3 regions of the Rhizobium sp. ARZ01 genome follow, and region 2 is predicted to be linked to each of the others. Evidence: predicted binding sites of a transcription regulator. Region 2 holds the regulator's gene; each other region holds the start of a gene.

Region 1 (3,252 bases), on a different contig from region 2:
TTGGGAATCCTTTCGGCACCGACAGCGACACGATCAGCCCCAGCCGACTATGCTCTTGCCGGCATCATTTGTCACTGCGCCCGGGGGGGGGGGGCGGCATCAGCCGCCCCTTTCAATTTCGGCCCGATTACTTGGCCTTCAGCAATTCACCCGCCTCAAGCAGAACGAACTCGTTGTCGTCGGCCTTGTCGACGAAGCGGCCGGCGGAGAAGGGCAGGTTGTTGTCGTTGCCGACGATGATGTGCGTGTCGTCCACCCGGTCGACGTTCTCGATCGTCAGGAACGGCATGTCGTAGAAGCCGTCGCCGCCTCCCTGGCGCTTCCTGTTGTCGGGATCGGCAACCTTCAGCAGGTCGATGTAGCCGATCTTGCGCACGGCCTTGCCGACGTTTGCGTCGCTCATCTCGATCTTGTAGATGCGCTTCACCTTCGAGGCGACCGCGAAGCAATCCGGCTTCGGATCCTTCGGGTCGGCGCAGGCCTTGTCCGCCGTGCCGACGCCGTTGTCGCGTTCGATTACGAGCGCCGTCGTCTCGTCCAGCATGTTGAAGTCGCCAATCGCCTCGCCGCCCTCGGCCAGCGGGTAGAGCCAGCTGCGGCCCGTCCAGGCCTTGGTGGCGACGTCGAATTCGACAATGCGGAGCGCCGGACGACCGTCCGCCTGCTCGACCGATTCATTGTCGACCCACAGCGGCCCTTCCAGCAGGCCGTAGAGCTTGGATCCGTCCTTCGACAGCGCCATGCCCTCGTAGCCGCCCGAACGCTTCAGGTTGAAGACCGGCATCTTCTTCGACGGATCTGCCGGCACGGTCAGTGTCGGGTTGTCCGGCGACAGAACTGGCTTGCCGTCGATGACGGTCGCAACGACGTCTGTGAGCTTGCCGTCCCGGTCGAACTTCAGGATGTAGGGGCCGAATTCCTCGCCGATCCAGAAGCCGTCCTCGACCGGCTGGATCGATTCCACGTCGAAGTCGCCGCCGGTCAGGTAGCGGGTTGCGGAACCTTCCATCACGATCGGGAAGGGCGCCTTCCGGTCCGGATCGGAGAGGAACACCGTCTTGACCGGTTCCATCGTGCCCTTGTCCCAGTCGAACTTGACGTTGTGGAGCATAAGCATCGCGTCGGTCGAGTTCAGCTTGTTGCCGAAGCCGTTGTCCGACAGCGTCCAGAACGTGCCATCGTCCATCGCCTTGATGCCGGAAAAGCCCTGCATCGGCTGACCGTCGAACGGCAGTGACAGGCCGGTCGGGCGCACGCCGTCCTTACCGGCAACGGTGCCGAGTTGTACGGCCCGCTTGCGGTCGGCCGTCGTGAACTTGCCCGAAGTCTTCAGGTAGTCGGCAGCATCGGCGGGTGCAGCGATGATCGTGTTTGCGGGAAGGATCGCATGCGCCTTCAGCGTCGCGGGAAACTCGGTGTCGCCGGCAAGTGCGGTACCGGAGAGGAGAAAGGCGAGCGCTGCGCCGGCCAGGAGCGATTTCGTCATGGAATTCACCTTGTTGTGGAAGGATCGAACATCGTCCCGATAGGTGTTGCGCATGACCGCTGCTTGACAGTTGGCTGAAGCTTTCGTGACGGAAGCTGCTTGCGGGGCGTTATCCAGCGTTTGGACACAGGGTGCCGCAACGCCGCCGGCAGGCTGCGCCAAAAGTGTCCATTGTTGCGATGGCAGGAAGCGCTATCTTCCAAAAGTGTGGGGTGCCGAAAAAGGGAGGGAGAGAGAATGACTGTCAGGCGGATTGATCATGTTCAACTGGCGATGCCCGCGGGGCAGGAGGAGGCAGCGCGTGCCTTCTATCAAGGCTTGCTCGGGTTGAATGAAGTGGAAAAGCCATCGCATCTGGCGGCACGAGGAGGCTGTTGGTTCGAAGCCGATGGCGTCAAGGTACACCTTGGCGTTGATCCCGATTTCAGGCCGGCAAAGAAAGCCCATCCCGGATTTGTTGTCGACGACCTTTCAGACGTCTGTGCCACACTGGAAGCGGCAGGGTTTCGCGCCGTCTCCGATCAACCGCTTGACGGGTATGTGCGAAAGTATGTGAACGACCCTTTCGGCAATCGTATCGAATTGATGCAGGTTCTTGCGGACTAGATTTTCCCCTACGGAGCGAAAGTTGCCGTCCGTGACATCTGCTTTATGAGATCGGGAAATCGCTGCGACGAACGTTCAGCTTTGATAAACTCGGGGTCCCGGTTTGCCGCCCCCGCGAATACCATCACGACGGCAGGCAGACGCCTTCGATTTCAGCGCCGGACGCGCCGTCGCAGCGGCGGCGTTTGGCTTGGAGGCAGCATCATGACCGCGCCTGAATCCCCACTTGGTCCCGCAGAAGTATACGACGCCCACTTCGTCCCCGCACTTTTCGCGCAGTGGGGGCCTGTGGTCGCGGCGGACGCGTCGGTACGAGCGGGCAATCATGTGCTCGACGTCGCCTGTGGCACGGGCGCGCTGACGCTCGCGGTTGCCTCCATCGTTGGCCCGGCCGGGTCGGTGGTCGGACTGGACGCGAACCCCGAGATGCTGGACGTGGCGCGCAAAAAGGATACGCGCATCGAGTGGCTGGAGGGCGCGGCCGAAGCGTTGCCGCTGGCTGACGACAGCTTCGACGCCGTCGTCAGCCAGTTCGGCCTCATGTTCTTCCAGGACAGGCCGCAGGCCCTGCGTGAGATGATGCGGGTACTGAAACCGGGCGGCCGGTTGGCGGTCGCCGTCTGCGACAGCGTCGACAATTCGCCGGGCTACAGCGCCTTTGCACAGCTGCTGGATCGTTTATTCGGCAGGGAGGTCGGCGACGCCTTCCGGGCGCCGTTCGTTCTTGGGGATGCCAAGCAGTTGCAGGACATTTGCCGGGAGGCGGGCATTGGAAATGCAAAAGTCGCCCGGCGAAACGGAAGGGTTCGCTTTCACTCGATCGATGCGCTCGTCTCGACGGAGCGTGCCTGCGTGTGGACGCTCGGCGGCGTGCTCACAGACGATCAGTTTGCCCGGATTCTGAAGGAGTCGCAGACGGTCCTGCAGCCATTCGTGATCGACGGAGGGGCGATCGAGTTCGACATGCCTGCCCTGATCGTTATGGCGCAGAAAGCCGGGCCTGCCTGAAGCTGCCGGCAGGGCCGCTAATCACCAGAAAGTTGGCTCATGCGATCAAGCCATGCGGTGAGCCTTGATCGTTGGCGGACCAGGCCATGCTGATCGAAGTGGTGAACACAAAAATGCGCCCAGCTGTCTTCGAACGCCATCTCCATATCCCC
Region 2 (3,252 bases):
GCACCTGGTAGAAACCGGGCGCCTTCGGCCCGAAGCCTTCGAGATATTTCTCCTGGCCGCCGGCGGCAATCGTCGCAAGCGTACGGCCATGGAAGGCACCCTCGAAGGTGATGACATGGAACTTGCCGGGATGACCCTTGGCGAAATGATAGCGCCGTGCCGTCTTGATCGCGCATTCCAGCGCCTCGGCGCCGGAATTGGTGAAGAACACCTTATCGGCAAAGGTCGCCTCCGTCAGCCGCTTGCCGAGCGTTTCCTGTCCAGGAACCTCGTACAGGTTCGACAGATGCCAGACCTTGTCGGCCTGTGCCTTCAGGCTCTCGACCAGATGAGGATGGGCATGCCCCAGCGAATTGACCGCGACGCCGGCTGCAAAATCGAGATAGCGCGAACCATCCTCCGCGATCAGCCAGACGCCCTCGCCGCGCTCGAAACGCAGCGGCGCACGCAGATAGGTCTCGTAAAGCGGCGTGGCATCAGCCATGGCGCGTATCTCCTTCGCAGCGGATGCGGAATACAGTTCCCGGGCTTGTCTTTTCCTCACGGGAAAAATCGAAAATGCCGCCTTTCGGCGGCGGCCGCACTATCTGCATTTCAGGGGCCGATGTCAACAAAAGGACGCAACGTCAATCGGCCTTAACATACCGCTGCGTGACGATTCACAACACTCGATGGAAGTGTCGCAAGTGAGTCACACCTTACGAGCAAGTTGGGGAAAACTGGAAAATCGAATCGGCCGGATTCCCGCGACTCTTGTCACAGAGTCCCCCTGTCAGTAGGTTAAAAGTCAATTGCTAGACTGCATGCGGCGGAACTAGTCACCAACAGTATCAGAGCGTTCCGTGCTCCGGAGCCATCCGGGGCGCTGGAGAGGGATTCCCGGTAGCGAACGCTGGAACGGAGGCGGTAGATGAACTGGACAGACGAGAGGGTCGAGAAGCTCAAGAAGCTCTGGTCCGAAGGACTGAGTGCCAGCCAGATCGCAGCACAACTCGGCGGCGTCAGTCGCAACGCGGTGATCGGCAAAGTCCATCGGCTCGCGCTGCCCGGCCGCGCCAAGGCGGGCGGCACGCCGACTGCGACCCGCGCCAAGCGACCGGCGTCTGCGCCGCGCCCTGCAAACTTCGCGCCCCGCGTGGCAACCCGCACGGTTGTCCGCCCGGCAGGCGCAACCGTCATCAAGGAAGAGGTCGCCTTTGAGTATGACGACCTGCCAGCTACCCGGGTCGTCACCAACGTGGTCCTGCCGATGTCGCGTCGGCTGGAACTGACGGAGCTGACCGAGCGCACCTGCAAGTGGCCGAACGGCGATCCGCTGACGGAAGAATTTCATTTCTGCGGCAACGAGTCCCCGGACAACTCGCCGTACTGCCTCTATCATCAGCGACTGGCCTATCAGCCGTCAGCCGAACGTCGCCGGATGCGTTGATCGGGCACCGCCCTTTCCTAGCGAACAAGCAGCGAGACAAATGCAAACGGGCCCCTCAAGGCCCGTTTTCGTTTCCGATTGTCGCGTCGCGACGCTCTTACGCCTCCAGCGAATACCCCGCCCCGCGCACTGTGCGTATGACGTCCTGCATGTTGGAGAAATTCAGCGCCTTGCGCAGCCGGCCGACATGGACATCCACAGTACGCTCATCGACGTAGATGTCGTGGCCCCAGACACCATCGAGCAACTGCGAACGCGAGTAGACGCGGCCGGGGGATGCCATGAGGAATTCGAGCAGCCGGAACTCGGTCGGGCCGAGGCGAACTTCCCGCGTCCGGCGATGGACACGATGGGTCTCACGGTCGAGTTCGATGTCGCCGCACTTCAGAAGTGTCGAGACCACTTCGGGCCGCGCGCGCCGGAGCATCGCTTTGACCCGCGCCATCAGCTCGGGCGTCGAGAAGGGCTTCACCACATAGTCGTCGGCACCGGTGGCAAGGCCACGGACTCGTTCGTTTTCTTCGCCACGTGCCGTCAGCATGATGATCGGCAGGCGCTCAGTCTCGGAGCGCTGGCGCAGGCGCCGGCAAAGCTCGATGCCGGAGACACCGGGCAGCATCCAGTCGAGGATCAGAAGATCCGGCTGGCGTTCCTGCAGCCGTATCTCCGCTTCGTCGCCGCGCAGGATCGTGTCGACCTCGAAGCCCTCAGCCTCAAGGTTATAGCGCAGGAGGACGCTCAGCGCCTCCTCGTCTTCGACCACGGTTATCTTGGGAACCATACCTTGGGAACTCCCGGGGATCTAATGTTCAGAGGCTTCGAGGCGATCATTCCTTGACCGCGCCGACCGAGGTGGTGTGATCGTCCTTCGGGCGCTCGCCTTCCGGCGGCGCACCTGTCGCCATGTAGAAGATCGTCTCGGCAATGTTTGTGGCGTGGTCGCCGATACGCTCGATGTTCTTGGCGCAGAACAGGAGATGCGTGCAGGGCGTGATGTTGCGCGGGTCTTCCATCATGTAGGTCAGGAGTTCACGGAACAGCGAGGTGTAGATCGCATCGATCTCATCGTCGCGCTCGCGGATCTCCTTGGCCTTCTCGATGTTGCGCGAGGCGTAAACGTCGAGAACCTCCTTCAGCTGCATCAGCGCCAGTTCGGCGAGATGCTCCAGCCCGCGAGCCAGCTTGCGCGGCATGCCCGAACTCTGCACGGCGATGACGCGCTTGGCGTTGTTCTTGCCGAGGTCGCCGACGCGTTCGAGTTCGGCGGCAATACGGATCGCGCCCATGATCTCGCGCAGGTCCGCCGCCATCGGCTGCCGCTTGGCGATCGTCAGGATCGCCTTCTCGTTGATCTGCCGCTCGGCATTGTCGAGGACAACGTCCTCGGAAATCACCTTCTGGGCAAGTGCCGTGTCGGTGTTGACCAGCGCACGTACGCTGTCGCCCACCATCTGTTCAGCAGTGCCACCCATCTCGGAAATGCGGCGGGTGAGATACTTTAGTTCTTCGTCGTAGATCGAAACGATATGGGTCGATGACATGGTCTTTCCTCAACGGGCGCAGATGCGCCGGGTCTTCATCCGGGACCGGGCTCGCGTCAACCGAAGCGGCCCATGATGTAGTCCTGCGTGCGCTGGTCATCCGGATTGGTGAACATCTTGTCGGTCTCGTTCTCCTCGACGAGATTACCGAGGTGAAACATGGCGGTGCGCTGCGACACGCGGGCCGCCTGCTGCATCGAGTGCGTGACGATGACGATGGTGAAGTTCGCTCGCAGTTCGTGGATCAATTCCTCGACCTTGGCGGTCGCGATCGGGTCGAGC
Region 3 (3,252 bases), 250 kb from region 2:
CCATCCTGCAGGTTTGACCGGTGGGCCGCGCTTGCGCCCACCCAGAACAAGGACACTACAACATGGCGACCCCACTCGTCGTTTCCGAAGTCGAAAAAAGCTTCACCATGCACCTGAGGGACGGCATCCGCCTGCCGGTCGTCTCCGACGTCAACTTTTCCGTCAAGGCCGGTGAGTGCGTCGTCCTCGGCGGCCCGTCCGGCATCGGCAAGAGCTCGCTGTTGAAGATGGTCTACGGCAATTACGGCGTCGACTGCGGCCAGATCCTCGTCGAACACGAAGGCAAGGTGATCGACCTCGCCAGCGCCGATCCGCGCACCGTGCTCGCCGTTCGCCGCGTCACGCTCGGCTATGTCAGCCAGTTCCTGCGCGTCGTGCCGCGCGTCGCAGCGATCGATGTCGTTGCCGATCCTCTCGTTGCAGATGGCGAGCTTCCGGCTGTAGCCCGTGACAAGGCGGCGGAGATGCTGGCGCGTCTCAACCTGCCGTGCGAGCTCTGGCAACTGCCGCCGGCCACCTTCTCCGGCGGCGAGCAGCAGCGCGTCAACATCGCGCGCGGCTTCATCACCGAGCACCGCATCCTGTTGCTCGACGAACCGACCGCCTCTCTCGACGCGAAGAACCGAGAGATCGTCGTCGGTATGATCGAGGAGAAGCAGCGGGCAGGGGTGGCTCTGCTCGGCATCTTCCACGACGACGATGTTCGCACGAAGGTGGCCGACCGGGTCGTCGACGTTTCCGCCTTCTCGCCCAGGAGGGCAGCGGCATGACGAAGCTGTCAGAGACGCCGTTGGTCGATCCGACGGCGCGGGTGAGCGACTGCACGCTTGGCCGCTACACTGAAGTCGCCGAGCGCTGCCGCATCAGCGAGACCGAGCTCGGGGACTACTCCTACATCATGGAAGACGGCTCCGTCTGGTGCGCCACGATCGGCAAGTTTGCAAATATCGCCTCGTCGGTGCGGATCAACGCGACGAACCACCCGATGTGGCGGGCGACGCTGCACCATTTCACCTACCGCGCCGCCGACTACTGGCCGGATGCCGACAAGGAGGAGGGCTTCTTCGCCTGGCGGCGGGCGCACCGCGTGTCAATCGGGCACGACGTCTGGATCGGCCATGGCGCGACGATCCTTCCCGGTGTCACGGTCGGCAACGGTGCCGTCATCGGCTCTGGCGCCGTCGTCACGAAAGACGTCGCCCCCTACACCATCGTCGGCGGCGTGCCGGCGAAACTGATCCGCGACCGCTTCGGCAAGCACGTTGCCGAACGCTTCGAGAAGCTCGCCTGGTGGGACTGGGATCATGCCAGGCTGCGTTCTGCACTCGACGATTTCCGCGCGCTCGACGCTGAGAACTTCCTCGCCCGCTATGGCGCGTGATCTCGCAAAGCCCTGGAAATCTGGGCTTTGTGGATTGTTACCAAACCGACATGAAACTGACATTCGGCTTTCATCTGGCGTCGGTAAAGCCCCCAACAAGATCAATGACGAGCCCTCGAAAGGGGATGCCATGTTTCGCCTGATGAACGTCACGCGCCGGTTCGGCGGACATGCCGCGGTCAACGCCGTCAACATCGACATCCCGCAGGGCCAGATGGTCGGCGTCATCGGCCGATCGGGGGCGGGCAAGTCGACGCTGCTGCGCATGATCAACCGGCTGGTCGATCCGAGCGAAGGCTCGATCCACTTCGGCGACGTGGAAGTATCCTCTCTGCGCGGTGCGGCCTTGCGCAACTGGCAGCGCGACTGCGCGATGATCTTCCAGCAGTTCAACCTTGTGCCGCGCCTCGACGTTCTGACCAATGTGCTGCTCGGTCGCCTGAACCATCGGTCCACGGCGCTCAGCATCCTCAATATGTTCACCCGCGAGGAGCGCATCATGGCGATTGCGGCGCTCGAGCGCCTCGGCATCGAGCAGACGGCGTTGCAGATGGCGGGCACGCTATCGGGTGGGCAGCAGCAGCGCGTGGCGATCGCCCGTGCCCTGATGCAGCAGCCGAAGATGATCCTCGCCGACGAGCCGATCGCCTCACTCGACCCGCTCAACGCAAAGGTGGTCATGGATGCGCTGCGCGACATCAACGAGCGCGAGGGCATCACCGTCATCACCAACCTTCACACGCTCGATACGGCCCGGAACTACTGCGAACGCATCATCGGCATGTCGGCCGGCCGAATCGTCTTCGACGGCCCTGCGCGCGAACTGGATGCCGCGGCGGTGCGCGCGATCTACGGCGCGGGCGCTGACGGTGCGGAGATCGACGAGACCATGACCTCGACGAGCATCAGCGGCGTTCGTGCGCCGCTCGTGCAGGACAACATCAAGGAATCCGCTGGCGTGCAACCGCTGGCACTGGCCGGCATCTGAAGCCTGCCGGGATCGAATGGCCCGCGTCAAGGGTCATAGCCATTCTCAAAGCCGGCGAGGCCGGTCAAACAGGAGAGAAGTCCATGCTGAAGAAAGCTCTTTTCGGCGCCGTCGCCCTCTTGGCGCTCGTCGGCCACGTGCAGGCGGAAGACCTGAAGGAATTCCGCGTCGGCATCATCGGCGGCGAAAATGAAGCCGACCGCCTGCGCAACTTCCAGTGCCTCGGCGACAAGCTGAAGGCTGACCTCGGCTTTGAGAAGGTCTCCTTCTTCCCCGCTGCCGACTATGACGGCGTCATCCAGGGTCTGCTCGGCGGCACGCTCGACTACGCCGAACTCGGCGCTTCCGGCTTTGCCAAGATCTATCTCGCCGATCCCAAGGCGGTCGAGCCGATCCTGACGACCGTCCAGACCGATGGATCCACCGGCTACTACTCGATCATGGTGGCCCGCAAGGATAGCGGCATCACCAAGCTGGAAGACCTGAAGGGCAAGAAGCTCGGCTTCGCCGATCCGGACTCCACCTCCGGCTACCTCGTTCCGCTCGTCACCCTGCCGGAGTCCATTGGCGGACCGGTCAAGGAATTCTTCGGCGAGACAGGCTTCGGCGGCGGCCATGAAAACCTAGTTCTCGAAGTCGTCAAGGGCACGTTCGACGCTGGCACGACGTGGGGGTCGGGTGTCGGCGAGTTCAAGGACGGCTATACCTCGGGCAACCTGCACAAGATGGTAGAGAAGGGTATTCTCGACATGAACGATCTCGTGGAACTGTGGCGCTCGCCACTGATCCCGAACGGTCCAATCGTCGTGCGTTCCTCGATGGATGACGAGATGAAGGCGAAGTTCAAGCAGTTCATGCTCGATCTGCCGAAGGCCGACGCTGC

The links. The regulator PhoB, encoded in region 2, activates phosphate uptake and scavenging genes when phosphate is short. The targets are predictions, from matches to a motif close to TGTCATNNANCTGTCAT.
Region 1: the regulator PhoB is predicted to act here: its motif matches at 1,539-1,555, upstream of IB238_RS03695 (esterase-like activity of phytase family protein).
Region 3: the regulator PhoB is predicted to act here: its motif matches at 1,439-1,455, upstream of phnC (phosphonate ABC transporter ATP-binding protein).

The regions. Positions count from the first base shown of each region.
Region 1 covers NZ_JACVAE010000001.1:787,321-790,572, forward strand. Annotated here, with positions in the region: gene IB238_RS03690 (NADPH-dependent FMN reductase) at 1-1, opposite strand, end outside; gene IB238_RS03695 (esterase-like activity of phytase family protein) at 128-1,486, opposite strand; gene IB238_RS03700 (VOC family protein) at 1,724-2,092, shown strand; gene IB238_RS03705 (class I SAM-dependent methyltransferase) at 2,297-3,100, shown strand; gene IB238_RS03710 (DUF1326 domain-containing protein) at 3,118-3,252, opposite strand, start outside.
Region 2 covers NZ_JACVAE010000002.1:255,446-258,697, forward strand. Annotated here, with positions in the region: gene IB238_RS15345 (aspartate aminotransferase family protein) at 1-484, opposite strand, end outside; gene IB238_RS15350 (GcrA family cell cycle regulator) at 911-1,429, shown strand; gene phoB (phosphate regulon transcriptional regulator PhoB) at 1,527-2,210, opposite strand; gene phoU (phosphate signaling complex protein PhoU) at 2,257-2,970, opposite strand; gene pstB (phosphate ABC transporter ATP-binding protein PstB) at 3,027-3,252, opposite strand, start outside.
Region 3 covers NZ_JACVAE010000002.1:6,205-9,456, reverse strand. Annotated here, with positions in the region: gene phnK (phosphonate C-P lyase system protein PhnK) at 1-17, shown strand, start outside; gene phnL (phosphonate C-P lyase system protein PhnL) at 63-770, shown strand; gene IB238_RS14160 (DapH/DapD/GlmU-related protein) at 767-1,381, shown strand; gene phnC (phosphonate ABC transporter ATP-binding protein) at 1,512-2,369, shown strand; gene phnD (phosphonate ABC transporter substrate-binding protein) at 2,453-3,252, shown strand, end outside.